4 regions of the Streptomyces sp. NPDC026417 genome follow, and region 3 is predicted to be linked to each of the others. Evidence: riboswitches for the same ligand, from Rfam matches in the RefSeq annotation. Region 3 holds a riboswitch; each other region holds the start of a gene.
The links. Region 3 has a riboswitch for cobalamin ahead of ACZ4NT_RS09875 (ribonucleoside-diphosphate reductase subunit alpha). Riboswitches for the same ligand answer to the same signal wherever they lie in the genome.

Region 1 (6,858 bases), on a different contig from region 3:
CGGTCGTAGGCCTGGGCGAGATCGGCGCCGTACGCGACCGTGCCGTGGTTCTGCAGGAGGCAGGCCGAGCGGTCGGCGAGGGCGTGGAGCATGTTCCGGGCCAGATCCTCGGTGCCGTACGTGGCGTACGGGGCGACCCGGACGGGTCCGCCGAGCGCGCCGGACATGTAGTGGATCAGCGGCAGTTCTCGGACGAGCGTCGAGACGGCCGTCGCGTGCACCGCGTGGGTGTGCACGACGGCGCGCGCGTCGGTGGTGCGGTAGATCGCGAGATGCATCGGCAGCTCGCTCGTCGGCCGCAGCGCCCCGCGCACCCGGCGCCCGTCGAGATCGACACCGACGAGGTCGGCGGGCGTCAGCCTCTCGTAAGGCACCCCCGTGGGAGTGACGAGGACGATGTCTCCGACGCGCACCGACACGTTGCCCGACGTGCCGACCACCAGGCCGTCGGCCACGGTGCGTCGGGCCGTCGCCACGAGCTCGCTCCAGGCCTCCCCCAGTTCCGCGCCCGTCCCCTCGTCGCGTCCCGACCGGTCGTCCGCTGTGTCCCACCGCTGCTCAGCCATGGCGTGATCCTGCCAGGCGGGGCGCTCTCGGCGGCGCAACGGGCGGCGGCGGTCCGGGGCCCGACGCGGCCCGCGTCGGAAGCAGGCGGGCGGGCCTGCGCGCATCACGCACTGTCGCGAACCGGACACGAGTGGTCAAAGCGGCGGTGAAATTGCAGTAGCCTCTCGGAGATTTGTCGTGTGCGCAGCCGCTCGGGAGAAGCATGGCCCGTGTTCGCCCGCCGCACGGTCGCCGCGCACGCGCCGTCGCGGTGTCCGTGGCGGCGCTCGCCGTCGCCGCGGCCCTGGCCGCCGGGGCGCCGGTCTCGGCCGCGGCCCGGCCACGGGGGCACGACGTCTCCTCGCACCAGAAGAACGTCGACTGGCCGGCCGCGCGGACCGAGGGCGCCAGGTTCGTCTACGTGAAGGCGACGGAGTCGACCACGTACCGGAACCCGTACTTCGGCAGCCAGTACAACGGCTCGCGGGCCGCGGGACTGCTCCGCGGCGCCTACCACTTCGCGCTGCCGGACAGGTCCTCCGGAGCGCAGCAGGCGGCGTTCTTCGTGCGCAGCGGCGGCGCCTGGCGCGCGGACGGCCGGACGCTGCCGCCCGCGCTCGACATCGAGTACAACCCGTACGGGCAGCGGTGCTACGGCCTGAGCCCGTCCGGGATGGTGACGTGGCTCAGGGCGTTCAGCGACACGGTTCGGCGGGAGACCGGGCGCCGACCGGTGATCTACACGACCACCCACTGGTGGAACCACTGCACCGGGTCCAGCGCGGCCTTCGCCGCCGATCACCCGCTGTGGATCGCGCGCTACGACGCGGCGGACCCGGGCCCGCTGCCGGCCGGCTGGCGCCACTGGATGTTCTGGCAGTACGACAACGGCGGCGGGCTGCCGGGTGACCAGAATCTCTTCAACGGCTCCCCGGGCGGTCTGCGGGCGTTCGCGAGGGGCTAGCGAAGCCCGGGATTCCGCCTCCGTTCCGGCCTCGCGCACGCCACTTCCACACAAGCGGAAGGGCGGCACGCCGATCGGGTCACCGCTCCGCCCGCCCCAGTTCATCTTCCGTTCACCCTGGTTGCCTACCTTCCACTTGCCACTGACGTCCAACAGAAGCCTGGGTAAATGGAACACATCACGCTTCTCCTCGGGATCGTGATCGTTACCGCTCTCGTGTTCGATTTCACGAACGGTTTCCACGACACTGCCAACGCGATGGCGACGACCATCTCGACCGGCGCTCTGAAGCCCAAGACGGCGGTGGCGATGTCCGCCGCGCTGAACCTCGTCGGCGCCTTCCTCTCGGTGGAGGTCGCCAAGACGATCTCCGGCGGCATCATCAACGAAGAGGGCATCCGCACCGAGGTCATATTCGCGGCGCTCGTCGGCGCCATCCTGTGGAATCTGCTGACCTGGCTCCTGGGTCTGCCCTCCAGCTCCTCCCACGCACTCTTCGGCGGCCTCATCGGCGCCGCGGTCATGTCGGCCGGCTGGTCGTCGGTGAACGGCTCGACCGTCGTCACCAAGGTCCTCATCCCCGCGGTCGCCGCGCCGATCGTGGCCGGTCTCGCCGCGATGCTGGCGACCCGCCTGACGTACAAGATCGGCAACCGCGCCGACGAGAAGGCGACGGCCAAGGGCTACCGCGCCGGCCAGATCGCCTCGGCTGGCCTGGTCTCGCTCGCCCACGGCACGAACGACGCGCAGAAGACGATGGGCATCATCACCCTCGCCCTGGTCACCGGCGGCGTGCTCGCGCCGGGTTCCAACCCTCCCACCTGGGTCATCGTGTCGGCCGGCATGGCCATCGCGCTCGGCACCTACCTGGGCGGCTGGCGCATCATCCGCACCATGGGCAAGGGCCTCACCGACCTCGCGCCGCCGCAGGGCTTCGCCGCCCAGACCAGCGCCGCCACGGTCATCCTGGCCTCCTCGCACCTGGGCTTCTCGCTCTCCACCACCCAGTCCTGCTCCGGCGCGGTCATGGGCTCGGGCCTCGGCCGCAAGGGCGGAGTCGTCCGCTGGTCGACCGCGACCCGGATGTTCGTCGCCTGGGGCCTGACCCTGCCGGCCGCCGGCCTCGTCGGCGCCGGCGCCGAGTTCCTCACCCAGCAGGGCACCTGGGGCATCGTCGCGACGGGCGTGCTGCTCGTCGCCGGCGCGGGTGTCATCTGGACGCTCTCCCGCCGCCAGCCGGTCACCATGGACAACGTGAACGAGGCCGACGCCGAGCCCGCGGGCGTCGTGACCACCGCGATCGCCGCGGTCACCCCGCCGCCGGCCGGTCCGGTCGCCACGGCCGACCTCGCTCTGGCGGCCACCATCCCGGCCCCGGACCCCGGCCCCTCCACCGAGCCCACCCGCCCGGCCACGGTCTAAGGAACGAACAGCATGCACATCGACTGGGCAGCCCTCGGCTCCGTCTTCGGAGTCAGCCTCGTGGTCACCGTGGCCCTCGTCGGCCTCTTCACCCTGGGCATCGTCGGCCTCTCCAAGCGCGAGTCGGCAACGGCGCAGGGCGGTTCCGCCGCCCTGGCGGTCACCGGCGCGTACGCCTGCTTCGCCGCCTGCGCAGCGGCGGTGGCGTACGGGATCTACCTGATCGTCGCCTGACGGTCGGACAGAACCGGCAAACACCGAACAACACGGCATCACTTCACGTGGGGTGCGGGACGGATCACCGTCCCGCACCCCACGCGTGTGTGGGCCTTCGCACACTCTCCCTCCGCAGGTCAACAGCAAGTTGACGGCTGTTCTGAGGCCGTGGTGGACTGCCGGAGCCAAGTACGGCGGCAAGGAGAGGAAGCCGGTGCGAATCCGGCGCGGTCCCGCCACTGTGACCGGGGAAGGAAGTCCCCGGGAGCCAGGAACTCTCACCGCCGGTCTCTTCGAACCAGGGCGCGGACACCCTGAGTGAGGACATATCGCCATGCGCGGCTGCCCGTTGCGGGTCCTGTTGGGTACGAGGGTTCTACTTCACTCCACGGCGGGCTGACCCCGTGCGTGCCGATCGCGTCTTCGCGTACGGCGCCGCCGCCGGCCTCCTCGGCGACCTGCTCCTCGGCGACCCCCGCCGCGGGCACCCGGTCGCCGCGTTCGGCCGGGCCGCGGGCGCCGTGGAACGCGTGCTGTGGCGGGACCACCGCGGGTGGGGCGCGCTGCACACCGCCGTCTGCGCGGGCGGTGCCGCCGGACTCGCCGCGCTGGCGAGCCGCCGCGTGCGCTCCTCCCCCACCGCCTCCGTCGCCCTGACCGCCGCGGCCACCTGGGCCGTCGTCGGGGGCACCTCCCTGGGCCGGGAGGCCCGGGCCGTCGGCGGTGCGCTGGCGGCCGGGGACGTCGACGTCGCCCGCGAGCGGCTGCCCCACCTGTGCGGGCGGGACCCGCAGGCGCTGGACGCCGACGGGATCGCCCGGGCCGTGGTCGAGTCCGTCGCCGAGAACACCTCCGACGCCGTCGTGGGCGCCCTCGTCTGGGGCGCCGTCGGCGGCGTGCCCGGCCTCGTCGCGTTCCGGGCCGTGAACACGCTGGACGCCATGGTCGGGCACAAGTCCGCCCGCCACCGCCGCTACGGGTGGGCCTCGGCCCGGCTCGACGACGTCGCGGGCTGGCCGGGGGCCCGGCTGACCGCCGCGCTCGCGGCCGTCGCCGGGGGTGACCCGCGCGGTGCGGTACGGGCCTGGCGCGCCGACGCCGGCCGGCACCCGAGCCCCAACGCCGGTCCCGTGGAGGCCTCGTTCGCGGGGGCTCTGGGGGTCCGGCTGGGCGGCACGCTCTCGTACGGCGGCAGGGTCGAGCACCGGCCCGTGCTGAACGGCGCGGGGCGCGCCGTCCGGGTCCACGACATCGAACGGGCCGTACGGCTGTCGCGACGCGTGAGCGGGCTCGCGCTGGGCGTCTGCGTCGCCGGGCGGCTGCTCATCGGGAAGGCCGGGACAAGGGGGGCCGGGGCATGAGTGGCGGACTGCTGATCGCGGGCACCACCTCCGACGCGGGCAAGAGCGTCGTGACCGCCGGGATCTGCCGGTGGCTGGTGCGCCAGGGTGTGAAGGTCGCGCCGTTCAAGGCGCAGAACATGTCCCTCAATTCGTTCGTCACGCGCGAGGGAGCCGAGATCGGGCGGGCGCAGGCCATGCAGGCGCAGGCGGCCCGCGTCGAGCCGACCGCGCTCATGAACCCGGTGCTGCTCAAGCCCGGCAGCGACCGCAGCAGTCAGGTCGTGCTCATGGGGAAGCCGGTGGGCGAGATGAGTGCGCGCGGCTACCACGGGGGCCGTCAGGAGTCGCTGCTCGGGACCGTGCTGGAGTGCCTGGCCGCATTGCGGGGCACGTATGACGCGGTGATCTGTGAGGGGGCCGGCAGTCCTGCCGAGATCAATCTGCGGCGCACCGACATCGTGAACATGGGCATCGCCAGGAACGCCCGGCTCCCGGTGCTGGTCGTCGGCGACATCGACCGCGGGGGCGTGTTCGCCTCCTTCTTCGGAACGGTGGCCCTGCTGTCGCCCGAGGACCAGGAACTCGTCGCCGGCTTCCTGGTGAACAAGTTCCGCGGCGACGTCTCCCTGCTGGAGCCGGGGCTCGACATGCTGCACGGCCTCACCGGCCGGCCCTCGTACGGCGTCCTGCCCTTCCGGCACGGCCTCGGCATCGACGAGGAGGACGGGCTGCGGGTCTCCCTGCGCGGGACCGTCAGGGAGTCCGCGGTGGCGCCGCCGGTCGGCGAGGACGTCCTGCGGGTGGCCGTGTGCGCCGTCCCGCTGATGTCCAACTTCACGGACGTCGACGCCCTCGCCGCCGAACCGGGGGTCGTCGTGCGGTTCGTGGACCGGGCCGAGGAGCTCGCCGACGCGGACCTGGTCGTCGTACCGGGCACCCGGGGCACGGTGAAGGCCCTGGAGTGGCTGCGGGAGCGGGGGCTGGCGGACGCGATCGCCCGGCGGGCCGCCGAGGGCCGGCCCGTGCTGGGGATCTGCGGCGGTTTCCAGGTGCTCGGGGAGCACATCGAGGACGACGTCGAGTCGCGGGCCGGTCATGTCGACGGGCTCGGACTGCTGCCCGTACGCGTGCGGTTCGCGCGCGAGAAGACCCTGACGCGGCCCGTCGGCGAAGCGCTCGGCGAACCCGTCGAGGGCTACGAGATCCACCACGGCGTCGCCGAGGTCACCGGCGGCGACCCCTTCCTGGACGGCTGCCGGGTCGGCTCCGTCTGGGGCACGCACTGGCACGGCTCCCTGGAGTCGGACGGGTTCCGGCGGGCCTTCCTGCGGGAGGTGGCGGCCGCCGCGGGCCGCCGCTTCGTGCCGGCCGACGACACGTCGTTCGCCACGCTGCGCGAGGAGCAGCTGGACCTGCTCGGCGATCTGATCGAAGAACACGCGGACACGGACGCGCTGTGGCGGCTCATCGAGTCGGGCGCTCCGACAGGACTGCCTTTCATCCCACCGGGAGCACCCGCATGAGCACAGTGTTGTTGTTGTCGACCGCCGACACGGATCTGCTGGCGGCGCGCGCCTCCGGTGCTTCGTACCGGATCGGCAATCCGAACCGGGTCGACGTCGCCGAGGAGCTGCCCGTGCTCGTCGCGGGCGCGGACATCGCCGTCGTACGCCTGCTGGGCGGCAAGCGGGCCTGGGAGGAGGGGCTCGCCGCGCTGCGGGCGTCGGGCATCCCGACCGTGCTGCTCGGCGGGGAGAGCGTGCCCGACGCGGAGTTGATGGCCGAGTCGTCCGTGCCGGCCGGTGTCGTCGCGGAGGCGCTGCGCTATCTCGTCGAGGGCGGCCCGGAGAACCTGACCGAACTCACCCGGTTCCTCTCCGACACCGTGCTGCTCACGGGTGAGGGGTTCGAGGAGCCGCGGAAGACGGCCGAGTACGGCGTGCACGGCGAGCGGGAGCTCACCGACGGCCGCCCCACGGTGGGTGTGCTCTTCTACCGGGCGCACGAGCTGTCCGGGAACACGGCCTTCGTCGACACCCTCTGCGACGCGATCGAGGCGCGTGGCGCCAACGCCCTTCCGGTGTTCTGCGGTTCGCTGCGCGGTGCGGACCCGGGGCTGTACGAGATCCTCGGGAAGGCCGACGCGCTGGTCGCGACCGTGCTGGCGGCGGGCGGCGCGCACGCCTCCGAGGCCTCGGCGGGCGGTGACGAGGAGGCCTGGGACATCGGGGCGCTCGCCGACCTCGACATCCCGGTGCTCCAGGGGCTCTGCCTCACCTCCTCGCACGCCGCCTGGGACGCGTCGGACGCCGCCCTGTCCCCCATGGACGCGGCGATGCAGGTCGCGATCCCGGAGTTCGACGGGCG
Region 2 (6,858 bases), on a different contig from region 3:
CGGGATCGCCGGGACTGAGCGGTCGGCGGGACGGCCGGCTCAGCGGTGCGGGAGGCCGCGGGTACCAGGGACGTCCGCGCGGGCTCGGGGACCGGGTCGCGACGTGGTCAGTGGCGCAACCCGTACGGGTCGTCGCACAGTTCGAAGACCGGCTCGCCGCGGACCGGGTCCTCGGCGACGGTGAGGCGGACCCGGCCGCCCGGGTGGATCGCGATGAACGGACCCTTCACCCGGCCGCGGACCGTGAAGCCCTCCGCCATCTCGATGAGGGAGACGTTGCGCGCGCCGGGGGTGTTGCGGCGCACCACCGTCGTGCGGCGCACGATGCCCATGCCCTGGCTGCGCTCGGTGCGCAGGTCGCTCGACGCGCAGACCGGACAGAGCAGCCGGTGGAACATGGTGGTCCCGCACCAGCGGCAGCGCTGGAAGGCGAGCGGCTCCTCGCCCCGCGTACCGGCCCGTGCGGGGGCGCCGGTCTCGGCGGGCGCGGTGGCGTTGTTCTCGGGCGTGTCGGCGTCCAGCACGTCCGCCGCGATCCCGATTCCCGGGTGGAACACGATGTCATCTCCCTGCACTCGGCCGGAATCTGATGTGCTCGGATCGCCGTGCACGAGCCACAGGGTATGGCACTGAGTGCCAGTCGTAAAGGCACTCCGTACCCTCAATCGGCCCAGGCGGACTCGATCTCCCGGATCACCCGCCACATGGGGACGCCGCGCCGGGAGACGACGATCACCACGTCCTCCTCGTCCTGCGCACCGCCGGGCGAGCCGTCCGAGCCGAAGGTGCGGCGCACGTAGCGCAGGGCCCGGTCCACCCGCTCGTCGGCGTCCCCCTTGCCGTCGGCGCGGAGCCAGGAGCGCAGCGCGTTGTTGTGGGCCGCGACCACGGCGGCGGCGATCACGTCGGCGTGCAGGGTGCCGTCGTGCCGGCCCGCGAGGCCGACCCGCAGGTGGTCGGCGAGGGCGCGCTCGTAGCGCCAGACCACGGACAGCTCGTACGCCCGCAGTCCGGGCACCTGCTTCGTCAGCCGGTAGCGCTGCACGGAGAACGTCGGGTTCTCGGCGTACATCCGCAACACCAGCCGGGCCGCCTCGCAGACCCGCTCGACCGGGTCGTCCGGGCCGGAACCGGACTCCAGGAACTCGGTCATCTCGGCCAGGCAGCGCTCGTGGTCCGGGAAGACCACGTCCTCCTTCGACGGGAAGTACCGGAAGAACGAACGGCGCCCCACCCCGGCCAGCTTCACGATGTCGTCGACCGTGGTCTGCTCGTACCCGCGCTCCAGGAACAGCTGGAACGCGGCCGCGACCAGGGCGTCTCGCATCGGCGGTTTGGGGGCGCCCGCCCCGGCCGACGAGCCTCGGCGGGATGTCTCGCTCATGCCGGAAAACTAGCATCGGCGTGCGTGTATGACACTCAGTGCCTGACCATCAGGGGACTGAGTGTCATACCTCGGAGCCGGAGAGTCCCCAGCTGGTGACGTCAGCCGCCGTCCGCGGGGCGGGCCGCCCACCGCTGCTCGACCCTGGCCAGCCGCCAGTAGGCCAGGGCCGCGGCCCAGACGACCACGAAGAGGCCGACGATCACGAATCCCACGTTGCCGAGGTCCAGACCGGCGATCCAGCCCGTGACCCCGTCCCGCAGGGCGAGCTTGTCGTGCAGGACGCCGACCAGCTCGATGGTGCCGATCAGGAACGCCACCGCGATCGACAGACCGGTGATGGTGAGGTTGTAGAACACCTTGCGCACGGGATTCGAAAAGGCCCACTGGTAGGCGAAGTTCATGAAGGTGCCGTCGAGCGTGTCGAACAGGCTCATCCCCGCCGCGAACAGAAGCGGCAGGCACAGGATCGCGTACCAGGGCAGCCCCGCCGCCGCACCGCTGCCCGCCATCACCATGAGCGTGACCTCGGTCGCGGTGTCGAAGCCGAGACCGAAGAGGAAGCCCAGCGGGAACATCTGGCCGGGCCTGCTGACGGATTTGGTGAAGCGGCCGAGGATCCGGTTCATGAACCCCCGGGAATCCAGGTGCTCTTCGAGCGCCCTCTCGTCGTACGTCCCCGCCCGCATCGCCCGGAAGACGCGCAGAATGCCCGTCAGTGCCACGAGGTTGAGCGCCGCGATGAGGTAGAGGAACACGCCCGAGACCGTCGTCCCCATGACACCGAGCACCTGGTGGGTACGAGAGCCCTCGTTCATGATGCGCCCGGCCAGCTGGGTGCCGCCGGCGATCAGCGCGGCCAGGACGACCACCACGCTGGAGTGGCCCAGGGCGAACCAGAACCCCACCGACACCGGCCTCTTGCCGTCGGCCATCAGCTTGCGGGTCGTGTTGTCGATGGCCGCTATGTGATCGGCGTCGAAGGCATGCCGCATGCCCAGGGTGTACGCGGTGACGCCCAGCCCGATGCCGAACGCCTTGGAGCCCACCTCGTAGTGAGCCGGCACCACGAGCAGGAACAGCACCCCGAACGCGACCACGTGAAGCGCGGCGATCACCGCCAGCAGTCCGGCGGTCCTTACGGTGTCCTCGCGCCGCCACTGGAAGGCGGTGGGCCCGGTGGGCAGGGTCATGCGGTCACGCTCCAGCACCTCGTGGATCACTTCGTGAGATGCCGTGGCCGGTCTCCTGGCTTGCGGGTACCTCCCGCGCGAGCCGAAGCCGAGCGTGGTGGAGGGTCGACGCGCCCGCCCCTGCCTTCCCGGCCGTCCGGCCAGTGGCGCCGCCCTGGGGCGGCACGGGACGAGAACTCCCCGGTCACAGTGGCGAGGGCCGCTCCGGACTGAGCCCCTGAAAGGCTGTCACCGGTCTTCCCGAACACCACGGCCCGCCAACCTTAGGTGCCGCCCGTGAACGGCTGCAAGCCTGCACAGTTGCGCAGGTATCGAAGATCACACGGCGTCGACTGGAACAATGCCGCCATGCATCTCGTCCCCGCCGACCGCGCCGACCGGCGCACCATCGACGGCCACCGGGTCTGCGACGCCGTCGCCGCCATCGGCGAGCCCGCGGCCGTACGCGCCTGGGCCGACCGCTTTGCGCTGCTCGCCGACCCCGGTCGGCTCGCCCTGCTGCTGGCACTGCACCGGGCCGGCCCCCTCGCCGTCTCCGATCTCGCCGTGGCCACCGGCATGAACGACCCTGCCGTGTCACAGGCGTTGAGGCTCCTGCGGACCGCCGGCGTGGTCGCCGGTGAGCGGCAGGGTCGTGTCGTGCGCTACCGGCTGGTCGACGGTCCGGCCGCCGCCCTGCTGGAGCACTGCACCGCGGGAACGGCCTGATTCCGGAGGTGTGTCCGGGCGCGGAGCGGCAACGAGGGCTGTCGCGGACCGTGTCGCTGTTCGGCCGAACGGGTGACCATGCGTAAGAATTGCCTGGTGCAGACAACCATGGCGAGCCAGGGCGGGGATGGCCAGTGAACAGCCACGACGTCACCGATGAACAGTGGGAAGGGCTCGCCCAGGTCGTTCCGTTGCGCGGCCGGGACGCCTGGCCCTCAGCCGTCGGCCACCGGTCGATACCCGAGGCCCCGACCGAGGCGCGGCGCCGCTTCGTGGTCCTGCGGGTCAACGTGTTCGCGGACGCCCGCGAGGTCGCCGAGACGCTGATGGCGGGCATCCCCGTGCTGCTCGACCTGACCGGCGCGGAGACCGATGTCGCCAAGCGGGTACTGGACTTCAGTACGGGCGTGGTCTTCGGTCTGGCGAGCGGGATGCACCGGGTCGACCGGAACGTCTTCCTGCTGACGCCACCGGGTACCGAGGTGCGGGGGCTGATGGAGGGGGCCGGGGTTCCCGGGCTGTGAGCCGGGCGCCGGGAGACGGCGAGATCGGAGCGGCGTGATCAACGGGCGTGATCCCCCGAACGAAGGAAGGTCACGCGGGTGGAACGGTTCGCCTGCCTGCGGAGTCCTACCGTCCGGATATGACCGCGCCACCGTTACCGCCCCTGCCGCCCGCCGGACCCCGCCCGGACGCCGGGGTACGCCCGGGCGGGCCCCTCGACCCCGTACGGAGCCCACAGGACCGGCTTCCCGTGCCGGGTCCCCAGGAGCGGGTCCCCGCACCGCGTGCGGCGGCGGGCGCCGTCGAGGACCGCCCGGCCGCGTCGCGTGCCACCGAACCGAGTCCGGCCCCTCCAGGTGACGCTGGGACTTCTTCCGCCGGGTGGGAGGGCGTGGGGACCTCGTCCGTCGGGGCGGGTGGCGCAGGGGCTGCCGCCGGGGCGGCTGACGCCTGGACTTCGTCCGTCGGGTCGGAGGCCGCGGTGGTGTCTCCTGGCGGGCCGCGTGCCGCCGAGACGCCTCGTGTCGCACCCGGCGAGCCGCAGTCCGGGCCGGATCGGCCGGATCGATCGGATCGGCCGGATCGGCCGGGCATCACCCACCTGAGGCTCTCCGCCTTCGCCGGACACCGCGGTGCCGCCTTCGCCCTGGGTCCGTTCACCCTTTTCACCGGCCCCAGCGGCAGCGGCAAAACCACCGCCCTGCAGGCGTACGAGGCACTGGCGCGGCTCGCCGGCGGAGCCGAACTGCGCGAGGTGTTCCCGGACCCGGTCGCGTGTGTGCCCGAAACGGCCCGCCCGGACGCCCAGCGGCGACGCGGATTCCGTATCGGCTGCACGGCCGATGGCCCCGAGGGACCCGTACGGCTCGATGTCGCCGTGCAGGCCGAGCCCGAACTGCGCATCGTCGGCGAGCGGTTGACCGCGGGCGGCCTGACGTTGCTGGAGACGGCGTTGCGCGATCCGAGCCGACGCTCCGTCCAGGCCGCCTGGCACACGGCGGGCAGCTCTCCGGTGACCCGCGCCCCGCTCCCCGACGACCGGCTCGGCACCTCGCTGTTGCCGCTGCGTGTGGCGGGTAAGACGGACGGGCAGCGCCAAGTGCTCGCCGCCGCAGAGCAGATGGTGATCGCGCTGCGCTCCGTCTTCGCCTGCGATCCCCGGCCGTCGCACATGCGCGCGCCCGTGCCGGTCGGCGGCGGCCGCCTGCTGCGCGGCTGCGACAACGTGGCCGACGTGCTCTGGCGCACCCGATCCGAGTGCACGCGGCGGCACGGCCTGCTGGTCGGGGCGCTCCGGGCCGGCTGCGCGGGCCCGGTCGCCGACCTTCTCGCCGAGCCGCTGCGCGACGGTACGGTCCGCGGGCTGCTCGACCGCGGTGGCGGCCGCCGTACGGACGTCGGGCTGCTGGGGGACGGCGAGTTGAGGTACCTCGCCCTGTGCCTGGTGCTGCTCACCGGGCCCGGAGTGCTGGAGGTGGACCCGGCCGGGGAGGTCCCCGCGGCGCTGCAGACGCTGACGGTGCTGGCCGACGGCTTCGACCGCTCTCTGGACGTCCGGCAGACGGGGGAGTTGCTGCGGCTCGCGGCGCGGATGTGCGAGAGGGGACACATCCGGCTGGTGGGAGCCGTGAGCGATGCGTCCGGGGCGGCGGAGGTGGACGGGGTCACGGTGGTAGACCTGGGGGTGTGAAGGAACTGGACGTGGCGCATCTGCAGCGCCGACTGGCCGAGTTCGCGGCCGTACGGAACTGGCAGCCCTACCACACCCCCAAGAACCTGGTCGCCGCGCTCAGCGTGGAGGCGTCCGAACTGGTCGAGATCTTCCAGTGGTTGACGCCCGAGGAGTCGGCCCGGGTGATGGACGACCCGGAGACGGCGCACCGCGTGACGGACGAGGTCGCGGACGTGCTCGCCTATCTGCTCCAGCTGTGTGCCGTGCTCGACGTGGATCCGCTCGCGGCACTCGACGCCAAGATCGACCGCAACGAACGGCGGTTCCCGCCCCCGGAGGTCCCCTGACCGGACGCGCCCCGCGGCACCGGTCCGATCCGGGCCGCTTGTCACTCTAAGTAGTGGTTGAGTTGTCCACAGTCGATTCTCTGTCCACAGATTTCGGGCTTCCTCTGGCTTTTCGTCTCGCGCGCCCTCACTCTGGGTAGTGGACACAGGAGTTCGGGCGGACGTGTGAGAGCGCGTCGGACAGACGGGGGCAGCGCATGGACGCGGTGCGGCTCATCGTGACGAGCAGGCGTGCCCTGGCGGGAAGCGGCGAGATGCCGCAGATCATGACGGAGGTGTGGCAGGCGCAGGCCCTGGCGCAGGCGATCGGCAGCCGCCTCGCCGTGTCCGGGCCCCCGGAACTACGTGGTGAGGCCCTGGGGCTCACGGAGTTGGCGGGCAGAGGCTGCGGCGTGCTCGACGCGCCGTCCCTCGGAGTGGGCGATATGCGGGCCGCCCAGCTCACGGACCTGGGCGATGCCCGGCAGACCCTCCTCGACCTGGGGTGCCTGCTCGGCGAAGTCGGCATCGCCCTCGTCGGTATCGCCTGCGCCGCCGACGACGAGGGGACGTACTGGCAGTGCATGGAGGCCATCGACGCGGCGGACGAGTCCCGCGACCGGGTGCTGGAGATGCTCCGCCGCCTCGCCGTCCGGGAGGAGGAGGTGGTGGAACGGGATCGCGCGGCGGGGTGAGGAGAGGCGGTGATCTGCCGGGCCGGCGTGTACCGGGGGCGCGGGCGTCAGTTACGCGGGTGGCGGCTGGCGGCTGGCGGCTGTCGGACGGCGGGTGCAGGTCGGCGATAGGTGGCCGCGAGGCCCGGTGGCCGGGCGACCGGATGGCCGGGTGAGGCCGGTGGTCGGGCGACCGGATGGCCGGGTGAGGCCGGTGGTCGGGCGATCAGGTGACCGGGTGAGGCCGGTGGTCGGGCGATCAGGTGACCGGGCGACGCCGGTGGCCGGGCGGGGACGCCGGAAGCCCGGTGGCGGGGCGCGGCTCAGGCGGGCTCGGGGTCGTCCGCGAAGGCCGGGCGGGCGCCGGACGCCTGGAAGTGGGCGTCGAGCTGCGACA
Region 3 (6,858 bases):
GGCCCGGCGTCCCCCGGGCGCGAGCCCCCGTGGTCCCGCACGGACGCCGGGGCCGGTCCGTCCCGGCCCCCTCTGTGTGCATTCGCCGCAGTGAAAACCCGCTGGTGGGGACCGATATGCGGACGGGGGGTTCCGCATGCTCGACGCCGTCGCCTAGATTGCCTGCGCGTTACACAGGTGATCAGCGAGGGGACGGAGCCGCCGAATGTCCGATGTGCCCGAAGTGAAGCCACCGGTGGTGACACCGGTCCGCGTGGTGATCGCCCTCTGCCTCGTCGCACCCTTCGTGGCGATGCTGTGGGTCGGCTCCTACGCGAAGACGGACCCGACCTTCATCGGGATCCCCTTCTTCTACTGGTACCAGATGCTCTGGGTGGTCGTCTCCACGCTGCTCACGATGACCGCGTACCAGCTCTGGCGGCGTGACCAGCGCGCCCGTACGACGCAGGACGGGGGTGCGTCGAAGTGAAGGACGGCGTGAACGGAGTCGCCCTGGGCGTCTTCATCTTCTTCTTCCTGGCCGTCACGGTCATGGGGTTCCTGGCCGCGCGCTGGCGCAAGGCCGACAACGAGCACAGCCTCGACGAATGGGGCCTGGGCGGCCGGTCGTTCGGCACCTGGGTGACCTGGTTCCTGCTCGGCGGCGACCTCTACACGGCGTACACCTTCGTGGCCGTACCCGCGGCGATCTACGCGGCGGGCGCGGCCGGCTTCTTCGCCGTGCCGTACACCATCCTCGTCTACCCGCTGATCTTCACGTTCCTGCCGCGGCTGTGGTCGGTCTCGCACAAGCACGGCTATGTGACGACCTCGGACTTCGTGCGCGGACGCTTCGGCTCCAAGGGCCTGTCCCTGGCGGTGGCCGTGACCGGCATCCTCGCCACGATGCCGTACATCGCGCTCCAGCTCGTGGGCATCCAGGCGGTGCTGGACGTGATGGGCGTCGGCGGCGGCGAGAACACCAACTGGTTCGTGAAGGACCTGCCGCTGCTGATCGCCTTCGGCGTGCTGGCCGCCTACACGTACTCCTCGGGTCTGCGGGCGCCCGCCCTGATCGCGTTCGTGAAGGACACCCTGATCTACATCGTGATCGCGGTGGCCATCATCTACATCCCGATCAAGCTCGGCGGGTTCGACGAGATCTTCAAGGCGGCCGGCGACAAGTACACCGCCGCCGGAGCGGGCGGGGTCGTGCCCGCCGAGGCCGGACAGTGGACGTACGCCACGCTCGCGCTCGGTTCGGCGCTCGCGCTGTTCATGTACCCGCACTCGATCACGGCGACGCTGTCCAGCCGCAGCCGCGAGGTGATCCGGCGCAACACCACGATCCTGCCGCTGTACTCCCTGATGCTGGGCCTGCTCGCCCTGCTCGGGTTCATGGCGATCGCGGCCGGGGTGAAGGTGCAGAACGGGCAGCTGGCGATCCCGCAGCTGTTCGAGACGATGTTCCCCGACTGGTTCGCGGGCGTGGCCTTCGCGGCCATCGGCATCGGCGCGCTGGTGCCGGCGGCGATCATGTCGATCGCCGCGGCGAACCTGTTCACCCGCAACATCTACAAGGACTTCATCAAGCCGGACGCGACCCCCAAGGAGGAGACGCGTGTCTCCAAACTGGTCTCGCTGCTGGTGAAGGTGGGGGCGCTGGCCTTCGTCCTCACCATGGACAAGACCGTCGCCATCAACTTCCAGCTGCTGGGCGGCATCTGGATCCTGCAGACGTTCCCGGCGCTGGTCGGCGGTCTGTTCACCCGCTGGTTCCACCGCTGGGCGCTGCTCGCGGGCTGGGCGGTCGGCATGGTGTACGGCACCCTCGCCGCGTACGGGGTCGCCTCCCCGACCCAGGCGCACTTCGGCGGCAGCTCGAAGGAGATCCCCGGCATCGGGGAGATCGGCTACATCGGTCTGACGGCCTTCGTGCTGAACGTCGTCGTGACGGTCGTGCTCACCTTCGTGCTGCGGGCCGTCAAGGCCCCCGACGGCGTGGACGAGACCTCGCCGCAGGACTACACGGCGGACGCCGGTGACCCGGGTGTCCAGGTGGAACTGCCGCCGGCCACGGCGGGTGCCACCCCCTGACCGAGTCGCGTACGACGGAGGGCCGCCGGGAAATCCGGCGGCCCTTCGTCGTGCCCGTCCGGCAGACTCGCCCGCATGGACATCCTCATCAGGAAGGCCCGGCCCGAGGAGTACGAGACGCTCGGGGAGATCACCGCGCAGGCCTATCTCGGCGACGGCCTGCTCGACTTCGGGGCGAGCGACGGCTATCTGGTGCACCTGCGGGACGTCGCGCGGCGCGCCGCCGCGGCCGAGGTCCTGGTCGCCGCGGACCGGGACGGCCGGGTGCTCGGCGGCGTGACCCACGTGCCGTCGGCCGACAGCGCCCTCGCCGAACTCGCGCGCCCCGGCGAGGCCGAGATCCGGATGCTCGCCGTCGCCCGCGAGGCGCGCGGACGAGGGGCGGGCGAGGCCCTGGTGCGCGCCTGCGTCGACCGGGCGCGGGCCACCGAGGGGTGCGTCGGCGTCGTGCTCTCCACCCAGCGCACCATGCACGCCGCGCACCGCATCTACGAACGGCTCGGCTTCACCCGGGCCCCCGCACGCGACTGGAACCCGGTCCCGGAACTCGACGACATCCTGCTGCTGACTTACGAACTGACGCTCTGACAGCTGCTGTTCCGGGCACCGGCTGACACCCTCCGAAGCCGACACGACACAACATGTGGGGGTGCGTCGGCGGCCCGGCACAAGATGTATGCTCATGCTCGCTGTCGCCGCAGGGGAATCCGGTGCGAATCCGGAACTGTCCCGCAACGGTGTACCTGTGCGCGACCCCGCACACGGTCAGTCCGAGGACCTGCCGACAGTGCGCCCGGTCCGTCCGGTCCGGGTGCCCAGACGTCCGGGCCTCGTGGAGTGGGCCGGTGGACGCACGCGTGCCCGTGCGGGGTGACGTGTGCCCCGCTGCCCTCCCGAAGGCCCCGTGCCGAGCGAGGGAGAGCCCCACGTGACCATCGCGCCAGCCGATCCGGCAGCAGCGACACCGTCCGCCACTCAGGCGGAGCCGGACGGTCCCGGTGCCGCGTTGCTGCGGACCCTGACCGACCTCACCGCGGACCTCCCCGACGCCGACCCCGGCCGGGTAGCCGCCGCCGCGCTGCGGGGCCGGTCCGCGCACGCGGACGAGGCGGAGCTGCGCGAGCTGGCCACGGAGGCCGCGGCCGGGCTCATCTCCGAGGACCCCGCCTACTCACGGCTGGCCGCCCGGCTGCTGACGCTCGCCATCGCCGCCGAGGCCGCCTCCCAGGGCGTCACGTCCTTCTCGGGATCGGTCGCCGTCGGGCACCGGGAGGGGCTGATCGCGGACCGCACCGCCGAGTTCGTCCGCCTGCACGCACCGCGCCTCGACGCGCTCGTCGACGTCGCGGGCGACGACCGCTTCGGCTACTTCGGCCTGCGCACGCTGCACAGCCGCTACCTGCTGCGGCACCCGATCACCCGGCGCGTGATCGAGACCCCCCAGCACTTCATGCTGCGCGTCGCCTCCGGTCTCGCCGAGGACGACACCTCCCGCGCCGTCGACGAAGTGGCCGCGCTCTACGGGCTGATGAGCCGGCTCGACTACCTGCCCTCCTCCCCCACGCTCTTCAACTCCGGCACCCGCCACCCGCAGATGTCGTCCTGCTACCTCCTCGACTCCCCGCTGGACGAGCTGGACTCGATCTACGACCGCTACCACCAGGTGGCCCGCCTCTCCAAGCACGCCGGCGGCATCGGCCTCTCCTACTCCCGCATCCGCTCCCGCGGTTCGCTGATCCGGGGCACGAACGGGCACTCCAACGGCATCGTCCCGTTCCTCAAGACGCTGGACGCCTCCGTCGCCGCCGTGAACCAGGGCGGCCGGCGCAAGGGCGCCGCGGCGGTCTACCTGGAGACCTGGCACTCCGACATCGAGGAGTTCCTGGAGCTGCGCGACAACACCGGTGAGGACGCCCGCCGTACGCACAACCTGAACCTCGCGCACTGGATCCCGGACGAGTTCATGCGGCGGGTCGACGCGGGCGGTACGTGGTCGCTGTTCTCGCCGGCGGACGTGCCCGAGCTGGTCGACCTGTGGGGCGAGGAGTTCGACGCCGCGTACCGCAGGGCCGAGGAGGCCGGCCTCGCGAGGAAGACGATCCCGGCGCGCGACCTGTACGGCCGGATGATGCGCACCTTGGCGCAGACCGGCAACGGCTGGATGACCTTCAAGGACGCCGCCAACCGCACCGCCAACCAGACGGCGGAGCCGGGCCACACCGTGCACTCGTCGAACCTGTGCACGGAGATCCTGGAGGTCACGGACGACGGGGAGACCGCCGTCTGCAACCTCGGCTCGGTGAACCTCGGCGCGTTCGTGGCCGACGGGGGCATCGACTGGGAACGGCTGGACGAGACCGTCCGCACGGCCGTGACCTTCCTCGACCGGGTCGTGGACATCAACTTCTACCCGACCGAGCAGGCGGGCCGCTCCAACGCCCGCTGGCGCCCGGTCGGCCTGGGCGCGATGGGCCTGCAGGACGTCTTCTTCAAGCTGCGGCTGCCCTTCGACTCCCCGGAGGCCGAGCAGCTCTCCACCCGGATCGCCGAGCGCATCATGCTGGCCGCCTACGAGGCCTCCGCGGACCTCGCCGAGCGCAACGGCCCGCTCCCCGCCTGGCAGAAGACCCGCACGGCCCGCGGTGTCCTGCACCCCGACCACTACGACACCGAGCCGGCCTGGCCGGAGCGCTGGGCGGCCCTGCGCGAGCGCATCGCGGCCGTCGGCATGCGCAATTCCCTGCTCCTCGCCATCGCCCCGACCGCGACCATCGCCTCCATCGCGGGCGTCTACGAGTGCATCGAGCCGCAGGTCTCCAACCTGTTCAAGCGCGAGACGCTGTCGGGCGAGTTCCTCCAGGTCAATTCCTACCTGGTGGACGAGCTGAAGCGGCTCGGCGTGTGGGACGCGCAGACCCGGGAGGCGCTGCGCGAGTCGGGCGGCTCGGTGCAGGGCTTCACCTGGGTGCCGCAGGACGTCCGCGACCTGTACCGCACCGCGTGGGAGCTGCCGCAGCGCGGCCTCATCGACATGGCCGCGGCCCGGACGCCGTACCTGGACCAGGCCCAGTCGCTGAACCTGTTCCTGGAGACGCCGACCATCGGCAAGCTCTCCTCGATGTACGCGTACGCCTGGAAGTCGGGACTGAAGACGACGTACTACCTGCGGTCCCGTCCGGCGACCCGCATCGCCCGCGCCGCCCGGGCGCAGACCCCCGTCCCCGTGCAGGCGGCCCCCGACGAGGACGCCGTCGCCTGCTCCCTTGAGAACCCCGAGTCCTGCGAGGCCTGCCAGTAATGTCCAGCACCCAGAATCTGCTCGACCCCGGCTTCGAGCTGACGCTCCGCCCGATGCGCTACCCGGACTTCTACGAGCGCTACCGGGACGCGATCAAGAACACCTGGACCGTGGAGGAGGTCGACCTCCACTCGGACGTCGCCGACCTGGCGAAGCTGTCCCGCGGCGAGCAGCACATGATCGGCCGCCTGGTCGCGTTCTTCGCGACCGGTGACTCGATCGTCGCGAACAACCTGGTGCTGACGCTGTACAAGCACATCAACTCCCCTGAGGCGCGGCTGTATCTCTCGCGCCAGCTGTTCGAGGAGGCCGTGCACGTCCAGTTCTATCTGACGCTGCTCGACACCTATCTGCCGGACCCGGAGGACCGCGCGGCCGCCTTCGACGCCGTGGAGAGCATCCCGTCGATCCGGGAGAAGGCCGCGTTCTGCTTCAAGTGGATGGACTCGGTGGAGAAGCTGGACCGGCTGGAGTCGAAGGCCGACCGGCGCCGCTTCCTGCTGAACCTGATCTGCTTCGCGGCGTGCATCGAGGGGCTCTTCTTCTACGGCGCGTTCGCGTACGTCTACTGGTTCCGCAGCCGCGGCCTGCTGCACGGCCTGGCGACCGGCACCAACTGGGTGTTCCGGGACGAGACGATGCACATGTCGTTCGCGTTCGAGGTGGTCGACACGGTCCGCAAGGAGGAGCCGGAGCTCTTCGACGACCGCCTCCAGGAGCAGGTCACCGACATGCTGCGGGAGGCCGTCGAGGCCGAGCTGCAGTTCGCGCGCGACCTGTGCGGTGACGGCCTCCCGGGGATGAACACGGACTCCATGCGGCAGTACCTGGAGTGCGTCGCCGACCAGCGTCTGACGCGGCTGGGCTTCGCTCCGGTCTACGGCTCGGAGAACCCGTTCTCCTTCATGGAGCTCCAGGGGGTTCAGGAGCTGACCAACTTCTTCGAGCGGCGGCCCTCCGCGTACCAGGTCGCGGTGGAGGGCTCGGTCGGCTTCGACGAGGACTTCTGAGTTCCGCCGGCAGCGCTCAGCTCCCGGTCGATGCGCCATTCCCGGCGCAGGCCGGCCAGTGAGGGCAGGGCCAGGACCAGGAAGACCGCGAGGACGGTGAGAAGGGCGACGGTGGTGTTCACGAGTGTCTCCATGAACACCACTGTCGCGCCGATCGCACCGCGGGGGCAGTGGCAGGACTGCCGCAGACCCTCGAATTACTGCCACAGTGCGGGCACACTGGCAGCATGCTGAAAAACGTGGCCGTGGTCCTGCTGGACGGTGTGCACCCCTTCGAACTCGGCGTGGTCTGCGAGGTGTTCGGGCTCGACCGCAGCGACGAGGGCCTCCCCGTGTACGACTTCGCGGTCGCCTCGGCGGAGGGCGCCACGCTGGACACCCACGCCGGGTTCACGCTGCGGACCGAGCACGGCCTGGAGCGGCTGGAGGAGGCCGACCTCGTCGTGGTGCCGGCCGGCGACTCCTACGCCGCCC
Region 4 (6,858 bases), on a different contig from region 3:
AGGAGCAGGAACGCGGAGTGCGGCGACAGGGCGGGGCCGATGTCGCGCAGCAACTGCACCCGCAGTTTGACCGCGAAGGCGCCCGGGCCGAGCGCGGGCCAGTAGCGCAACCCGTGGTAGCTCGGGTCCGGCTCGCTGAAGTCGGCGAACCGGTCGGGGTGCGCACCGAAGTCGAACGTCCCGCCGTCCACGACGACGCCGGCGATCGTGGTGCCGTGCCCGCCGAGGAACTTGGTCGCCGAGTGGACCACGATGTCGGCGCCGTGCTCGATCGGCCGCAGCAGGAAGGGGGTGGGCACGGTGTTGTCCACGATCAGCGGGAGGCCGGCCTCGTGGGCGACGTCCGCCACCGCCCGCACGTCGAGGACGTTGCCGCGCGGGTTGCCCAGCGTCTCGGCGAACAGCGCCTTGGTGGTGGGCCGGATCGCCGCCCGCCAGGCCTCGACGTCGTCCGGGTCGTCGACGAACGACACCTCGATGCCGAACTTGGGCAGTGTGTGGCGGAAGAGGTTGTAGGTCCCGCCGTAGAGGGACGTGCTGGAGACGATGTGGTCACCGGCGCTCGCCAGCGTCAGGATCGCCAGGGTCTCCGCGGCCTGACCGGAGGCGAGGGCGACCGCGGCCACCCCGCCCTCCAGCGCGGCGACGCGCTGTTCGAAGACGTCCTGCGTGGGGTTGTGGATGCGGGTGTAGATGTTGCCGGGCTCGGCGAGCGAGAACAGGTCCGCCGCGTGCCGGGTGTCGCGGAAGACGAAGGAGCTCGTCTGGTAGATCGGCACCGCCCGCGCCCCGGTCGCCGGGTCGGGCACGGCACCGGCGTGGACCTGCTTCGTTTCGAAGGACCAGGCCGAGGTGTCGGGCCCCGCGGGCTCCTCCTCGGGGGTGTGACCTGCGGTGACTGAGTCGATCGGCTGGCTCATGGTTCTCCCTTGTGCGGCGTGGAAGGGCGCGGCGTGTACGGGTGCGGGGCGGGCACGGATGCGTGCCGGGCCCGCCGAGATGAAGGGCGGCACGGGTGCGGACGGAGTCCGGGACCGTCCCGGTGCCGGAGCGGACGGTCAGCTCGCGCCGGTACAGGCGGTGGTGGTGGCACGCATGTGGTCGACATGGCGACGGGTCACGAGCACGGTCGCGCGGCGGGGGAGGGGGCCCCGGCCGGCCGGCTCCCGTCCGGCGGCGGGGCGGGACGTGGTTGTCGCGGACGCCCCCGCGTGTTCAGACGACATCGGCCGGAGCGCCGGGGACCGGGACGAGCGCCTTGCTGAAGCAGACGCTCAACGGGTTGCGGTCGTACGGCGGGTAGGGCCGGACCCGCTCCCATCCCTCCCGTACGTAGAGCGCCCGGGCCTCCGGCTGGAGCGCGCCCGTCTGGAGCCACAGCCGCTCGATGCCGAGCCCGAGGGCCGTCGACTCCACCGCGCGCAGCGCCGCTCCGGCGAGGCCCCGGCGGCGGTGCTCGCCGTGGACGAAAAGCCGCTTGACCTCGTGCCGGTCCGGGAGTCTGCGGAGTGAGGCGGTCGCCACGGGGACGCCGTCCGCGTAGGCGACCCAGGTGACGACGATCTCGTCCGCCGACGGCTGGGGGGCGCGGACCCGACGGTGCTCGACAGGGGCGTAGCGGGGGGCCAGTTCGGCGGACATCAGCTCCCGCAGCCGGACCGCCGCGGCGGCGTCCCAGCTGACGGATCTCCACTGGAGGGTCGCGGACGGCAGGCTCATGTGCTTCCTTGCGGGGAGGAGGGCGCGGGGTGCGTGCGCCCGTGCCCCTGCATGGTCACCCCGGCCGAGGACGCGTGTCCTCCCCGACGGCCCGTTGTTCGCAGAACGGAAACAGTGCGTTCGTGAAGGCGCCTTCGTGACGGGCGCGGGTGGACCTGCCTGCCGGTTCGGCCGACCGCGGGCCCGCCACCGACCCCCGTCGGCGGCACGCGCCCGCATGCCGAACGCACCCGCCCGCGCCACGATCCCGGTGCGGACGGCGCACGGCGGCGTGACCGCGCCCGGAGCGCGCCGCGGCGGCGTCCCGGGTACGCCCGCAGCCGGCCGTCGCGACGACGCCGGCGGGTCTGCTGCGGGCCGCGTGCGGCGGCGGCAGGCCCGGTCACGGGCCGGGAGGCCCGCCGGGGCCGGCCGGGTGGGGCGGCTCCTAGTGGGAGCCCGAGCCGCCGCCGCCGAAGGAGCCGCTGGAGCCGTGACTCCACCGCTGCCGAGTCCGGTCCTGGCTCGGCTTGGACGCGATGTTGCCGTGCGCCGCCAGTTGGTACGGGGTCAGGCGCTCGTCGCTGCGAGGCACCTCGTCGGGTTCGCGGTTCTCGGTCACCTCGAACACCGGCCCGCCCTCGGGGAGCTTCGGCTGCTCGTCGGCCCGCGGCCGCGGGGGCTCCTCGCGGCGCACCCGGCTGCCCATCCACATGGCGCCGCCCAGCAGAGCCACGACGACCAGACCGATCACCACCGGTGCGAAGCCGGCCACGAGACCGTGATTCGCCGCCACGTCGTATCCAAGTGTGCTCATGGCGCATCCGTCCCTTGAGTGTTCCTGGCGCGCGAGTACCCCTCGGGCCACACACGAACCGGGCCCTCCGGGAGCGCCGCACTCCGCACCCGCGGCTTCCGCGGACACCGGGTTCCGCACGGGCGGCGGGCGCCGGGTTTGACCGGGGCCGGCGCGGCAACCCGGACCGTGTGACCTCAATGACATCCGAGCAGGAGCTCTTCCGGTTCCTTGAGGACCGGTTCACGTGCGCCCAGGCGTGTACGGAGTGTGCGCGGACGTGCGCGCTGCGCGCGAGCCTCACGGATCCGGACGGGCCGAGAGAGCAGGAACTCGTACGCCGCAAGGGCATCATGTGCGCGGAGGTGTGCGACGCGACGTGCCGGATGCTCTCCGAGCAGAACGGCATGGACGAAGCGGGCATGCGCGTCCAGCTCGCCTGGTGCCGGGACGTCTGTCTGGAGTCCGCCGACGTCTTCGACGACCACCCCGGCGCGGAGGACAGCGCGAAGGCCTGCCGCGAGTGCGCCCAGGCGTGCATGGACTTCATGGCCACCCTGCGCTGACACGCCCGCGGTCCGGGGACCGTCGCCACCGGCGCCGCCTGCGACGGCGAGGTGCGGACCGGCGGCGCGCCTGCTCAGCCGGGATCAGCACCGGGCAGCGGGCGCCCGGGCCGGACGTTCCAGCGGTCCGAGCGGCCGCTGAGTTCCGTGGCGGTCAGCGGCGGCACGTCGACCCGCCAGAACGCCGCCTCGGGTGCTCCGAGAGCCCTCACCAGCGCCGCCCGCACGACCTCCGGCTCCACGACGGCGACCACGCGCCCCCCGGTGCGGCCGGCCGTGGCCAGCCCGCGGGCGACCCGGTCGCAGAACTCACGGACCGATTCCCCGCCGTGCGGAGCGCACTCCGGGTCCGCCAGCCACCGCACGACCGCCTCCGGCTCCCGCCCGCCCACCTCGTCCAAGGTCGCGCCGCGCCACCGTCCCACGTCGAGACCGGCCAGTTCCGTCACCTCGACGGCGTCCAGCCCGAGCGCGGCGGCGGTCTCCCGGCAGCGCACGCTGGGGGAGACCCACGGTTCGCGCACCGCCGGGAGCGTGCCCGCGGCGGCCCTCGCGAGCCGCAGCCCACCGGCGTCGAGGGAGCAGCCGTCGTCGAAACGGGCCTCGCGCAGCGCGGTGCTCGACGCGGCTGAGATCAAGGTCACTCGCGTGGTCATGAACCTGCTTTCATGAGTCGATTGCGTCCGTACCCGGCCTCAAAACCCGTATGTGGGAAGTGAGTTGACGGTAAACCCGGCACGTGGGGCGCACGCGGCGCCTCCCGTGCGCCCTTGGCCGGACCTCCGCTTCGCGGTACGGTCTCGACGATATTGACGACGGTACGGCGGAAGCCCGGTGAGAGTCCGGCACGGTCGCGCCACTGTAAGCCCGGCAACAGCCGCTCCCTCCAGGGGCGGTGGAGGCCGGGCAAGTCAGACCCGCAGCCGTCGTCCTGTGCACCACCACGATGGGACGCGAGTTCCCCAGGAGGTCCTGCCACATGGCGCAGTCCGTCGCTCAGCCGAGCGTCACCCCCACCGCCGTTCCCGCGAAGCTGCCGATCGGCGCGATCGCTCCCTGGGCGGTCTTCTTCGGCATCCTGATGCTGGTCCTGCTCTACTTCGTCGGTGCCGAACAGGGCGCCACCGCCCTCGTCTCCGGCGAGAACGTTCACGAATGGGTGCACGACGCCCGCCACCTGCTCGGCTTCCCCTGCCACTGACGGCGACAAGGAAGCGTACGAGTCGATGAACTCAGCAACAGTCAGAAATCTCCTGGTGCGCGGCATGCTGGCGGGTCTCGCCGCCGGCCTGCTCGCCCTGGTCGTGGCGTACTTCCTCGGTGAGTCCCGGGTGGACGCCGCCATCGCCTACGAGGAGTCGCACGCGCACCACCACGAACACGGCGTGGAGGTGGTGACCCGCACGATGCAGTCCACCGGAGGCCTGGCCACCGGTGTGCTCGTGTACGGCATCGCCTTCGGCGGCATCGCGGCCCTCGCCTACTGCTTCGCCCTCGGACGCATCGGCCGGTTCGGGCCGCGCGCGAGTGCGCTGCTGCTGTCGACGGCGGGTCTGCTCGCGGTGTACGTCGTGCCGTTCCTCAAGTACCCGGCCAATCCGCCGTCCGTCGGTGACGCCGACACCATCGGCACACGCACGACGCTCTACTTCCTGATGATGGTGCTCAGCGTGCTGCTGGCCGTCGCGACCGTGATCCTCGGCAAGCGCCTCGCGCCGCGGCTGGGCAACTGGAACGCCACGCTGGCCGCCGGTGCCTTCTTCGTCCTTCTCGTGGGCCTCGCCTACGCGTTCCTCCCGGCGGTCGACGAGGTGCCGAAGGACTTCTCGGGCACCCTGCTGTGGCAGTTCCGTCTGGCGGCACTGACGATCCAGCTGGCGTTGTGGACCACCTTCGGGCTCGTCTTCGGCGTGTTGGCCGAGCGCCTGTTGGCGCCCGCGAAGGCCACCGCGCAGGGCACGGAGGACAAGGCGGCGGCCGTTCCGGCGGCTCCCGTGGCTCCCTGAGCGTGCGGAGAACAGGGCGGGTCCCGGTCGACCGGGACCCGCCCTCCCGTCTGCGGACGGCCCGTTGCGCGAGGCGGCGCTCCTCGTCAGAGCAGTCGCTCGAATCCGTCCAGCATCGCGGTGAGCCCCGTCTCGAACCGCTCCGAGGGATCGTCGCCGGCCGCCTCCCCGCCCCGGGGCATCGCCGCGACGCTCAGGGCGTGTCCGACGGTGAACTCGCGCAGGCTGTGGGTGATCCGGCCGCCCTGGACGGTGCCGAAGCCCGCCGCGGCGAGATGACCGGTGAGGCGTGCGCAGGCATCCGTCGCCGCCCGTGAGCGCACCGGATGCGTCGCGAACACGGCGACGGCGTGCGGGTGGCCCAGCAGCGCGCTGCGCAGCCGCCGGCAGTACTGGCCGGCCACCGCCCGCCAGGAGCCGTCCCAGGGCAGCGACTCGAAGTCGACCTCGCCGAGGAGGAGTTCGGCGACACCGTCGAAGAGCGCTTCCTGGTCCTTGAAATAGCGGTACGCCGCCATCGGGTCCACGCCGAGACCCGCTCCGAGCTTGCGCATCGAGAAGGCGCGCAGTCCGTTGACGTCGATCAGTGCCAGCGCCGCCGCGGCGATGCAGGCACGATTCAGCACCGGTCTGAGGGGAGGGGTCTGCCGCCCGCCTCCCGCGTCGTGCTTGTCGGTCTTCATGAGGGGCGTCGGTCCAGGTTGGTGGTGGGGCCGTTTCGTCCACGTTGGGTAAAACCGGCGGGCGAGCCGGTTTCGGGGTCTCCCCGCATGCTACGTCCAGCGCGTCGTCCGGAACATGTGCCGGACGACGGCGGGAGTTCCGGTCACGCGGTGGCCGGGCGCCCCGGGGCGCGTCATCGGCATTCCCAATTTCTGGAACGAGTTCTACTGTGTGCGCCGTCAAGTCCGGGTGGGACCAGTCGATCCACTGGGAGCCAGGAGGCGCCGTGCATCTCGAATACACGCCCGAGCAGCAGCAGCTGCGCACCGAACTGCGCGGCTACTTCGCCCAGTTGGTGCCGGACCACGCCTACGCCCGCTACACCGACCCGGCGGCGCAGAAGCGCTTCTACCGCGAGACCATCCGCAGGCTCGGCAGGGACGGCTGGCTCGGCGTGGGCTGGCCCGAGGAGTACGGCGGACGCGGACTGAGCCCGATGGAGCAGTTCATCTTCTTCGACGAGGCGGCCCAGGCGGGGGTGCCGCTGCCGCTGATGGCACTCAACACCGTCGGCCCGACCATCATGCAGTTCGGCACGGAGGAGCAGAAGGCGTACTTCCTGCCGAAGATCCTCTCCGGGGAGATCGACTTCGCCATCGGCTACAGCGAGCCCGACGCGGGGACGGACCTGGCCGCGCTCAGGACCAGGGCCGTACGGGAGGGGGACGAGGCCACCGGTCACTACACGGTCGACGGCCAGAAGATCTGGACGACCAACGGCGACACCGCCGACTGGGTCTGGCTCGCCGTGCGCACCGATCCGGACGCGCCGCCGCACAAGGGCATCACCATGCTGCTCGTACCGACCTCCGACCCCGGCTACTCCTGCACCCTCATCAACACCCTCGCCTCGCACGACACCACGGCGAGCTACTACGAGAACATCCGTGTCCCCGCCTCCCGCCGGGTCGGCGAGGAGAACAAGGGCTGGCGGCTGATCACCAACCAGCTCAACCACGAGCGGGTCACGCTCGCCGCCCACGGGACCATGGCGATCCGCGCCCTGCACGACGTGCAGCGCTGGGCGATGGAGACCAAGCTCGCCGACGGCCGACGCGTCGTCGACCTG

Region 1: another riboswitch for cobalamin. It lies ahead of ACZ4NT_RS23335 (cobalamin biosynthesis protein); the one in region 3 lies ahead of ACZ4NT_RS09875 (ribonucleoside-diphosphate reductase subunit alpha).
Region 2: another riboswitch for cobalamin. It lies ahead of nicT (Nickel transporter NicT); the one in region 3 lies ahead of ACZ4NT_RS09875 (ribonucleoside-diphosphate reductase subunit alpha).
Region 4: another riboswitch for cobalamin. It lies ahead of ACZ4NT_RS32960 (CbtB domain-containing protein); the one in region 3 lies ahead of ACZ4NT_RS09875 (ribonucleoside-diphosphate reductase subunit alpha).

What each region holds. Positions count from the first base shown of each region.
Region 1 covers NZ_JBVHPY010000015.1:65,110-71,967, forward strand. Annotated here, with positions in the region: gene ACZ4NT_RS23315 (class II aldolase/adducin family protein) at 1-566, opposite strand, end outside; gene ACZ4NT_RS23320 (lysozyme) at 770-1,510, shown strand; gene ACZ4NT_RS23325 (inorganic phosphate transporter) at 1,679-2,932, shown strand; gene ACZ4NT_RS23330 (hypothetical protein) at 2,945-3,166, shown strand; cobalamin riboswitch at 3,304-3,445, shown strand; gene ACZ4NT_RS23335 (cobalamin biosynthesis protein) at 3,553-4,509, shown strand; gene ACZ4NT_RS23340 (cobyric acid synthase) at 4,506-6,014, shown strand; gene cobN (cobaltochelatase subunit CobN) at 6,011-6,858, shown strand, end outside.
Region 2 covers NZ_JBVHPY010000013.1:85,123-91,980, reverse strand. Annotated here, with positions in the region: gene ACZ4NT_RS21270 (cryptochrome/photolyase family protein) at 1-18, shown strand, start outside; gene ACZ4NT_RS21265 (Zn-ribbon domain-containing OB-fold protein) at 108-557, opposite strand; gene ACZ4NT_RS21260 (TetR family transcriptional regulator) at 662-1,384, opposite strand; gene nicT (Nickel transporter NicT) at 1,486-2,577, opposite strand; cobalamin riboswitch at 2,606-2,844, opposite strand; gene ACZ4NT_RS21250 (metalloregulator ArsR/SmtB family transcription factor) at 2,926-3,285, shown strand; gene ACZ4NT_RS21245 (cell division protein SepF) at 3,420-3,809, shown strand; gene ACZ4NT_RS21240 (ATP-binding protein) at 4,382-5,479, shown strand; gene ACZ4NT_RS21235 (nucleotide pyrophosphohydrolase) at 5,476-5,808, shown strand; gene ACZ4NT_RS21230 (DUF6099 family protein) at 6,006-6,482, shown strand; gene ACZ4NT_RS21225 (hypothetical protein) at 6,785-6,858, opposite strand, start outside.
Region 3 covers NZ_JBVHPY010000005.1:66,168-73,025, reverse strand. Annotated here, with positions in the region: gene ACZ4NT_RS09890 (DUF3311 domain-containing protein) at 206-469, shown strand; gene mctP (monocarboxylate uptake permease MctP) at 466-2,076, shown strand; gene ACZ4NT_RS09880 (GNAT family N-acetyltransferase) at 2,152-2,664, shown strand; cobalamin riboswitch at 2,718-2,876, shown strand; gene ACZ4NT_RS09875 (ribonucleoside-diphosphate reductase subunit alpha) at 3,005-5,374, shown strand; gene ACZ4NT_RS09870 (ribonucleotide-diphosphate reductase subunit beta) at 5,374-6,384, shown strand; gene ACZ4NT_RS09865 (hypothetical protein) at 6,297-6,518, opposite strand; gene ACZ4NT_RS09860 (GlxA family transcriptional regulator) at 6,612-6,858, shown strand, end outside.
Region 4 covers NZ_JBVHPY010000028.1:26,367-33,224, reverse strand. Annotated here, with positions in the region: gene ACZ4NT_RS32985 (bifunctional o-acetylhomoserine/o-acetylserine sulfhydrylase) at 1-920, opposite strand, end outside; gene ACZ4NT_RS32980 (GNAT family N-acetyltransferase) at 1,216-1,719, opposite strand; gene ACZ4NT_RS32975 (DUF6479 family protein) at 2,147-2,515, opposite strand; gene ACZ4NT_RS32970 (four-helix bundle copper-binding protein) at 2,695-3,060, shown strand; gene ACZ4NT_RS32965 (histidine phosphatase family protein) at 3,135-3,716, opposite strand; cobalamin riboswitch at 3,842-4,002, shown strand; gene ACZ4NT_RS32960 (CbtB domain-containing protein) at 4,040-4,261, shown strand; gene ACZ4NT_RS32955 (CbtA family protein) at 4,287-5,066, shown strand; gene ACZ4NT_RS32950 (TetR/AcrR family transcriptional regulator C-terminal domain-containing protein) at 5,153-5,692, opposite strand; gene ACZ4NT_RS32945 (acyl-CoA dehydrogenase family protein) at 6,016-6,858, shown strand, end outside.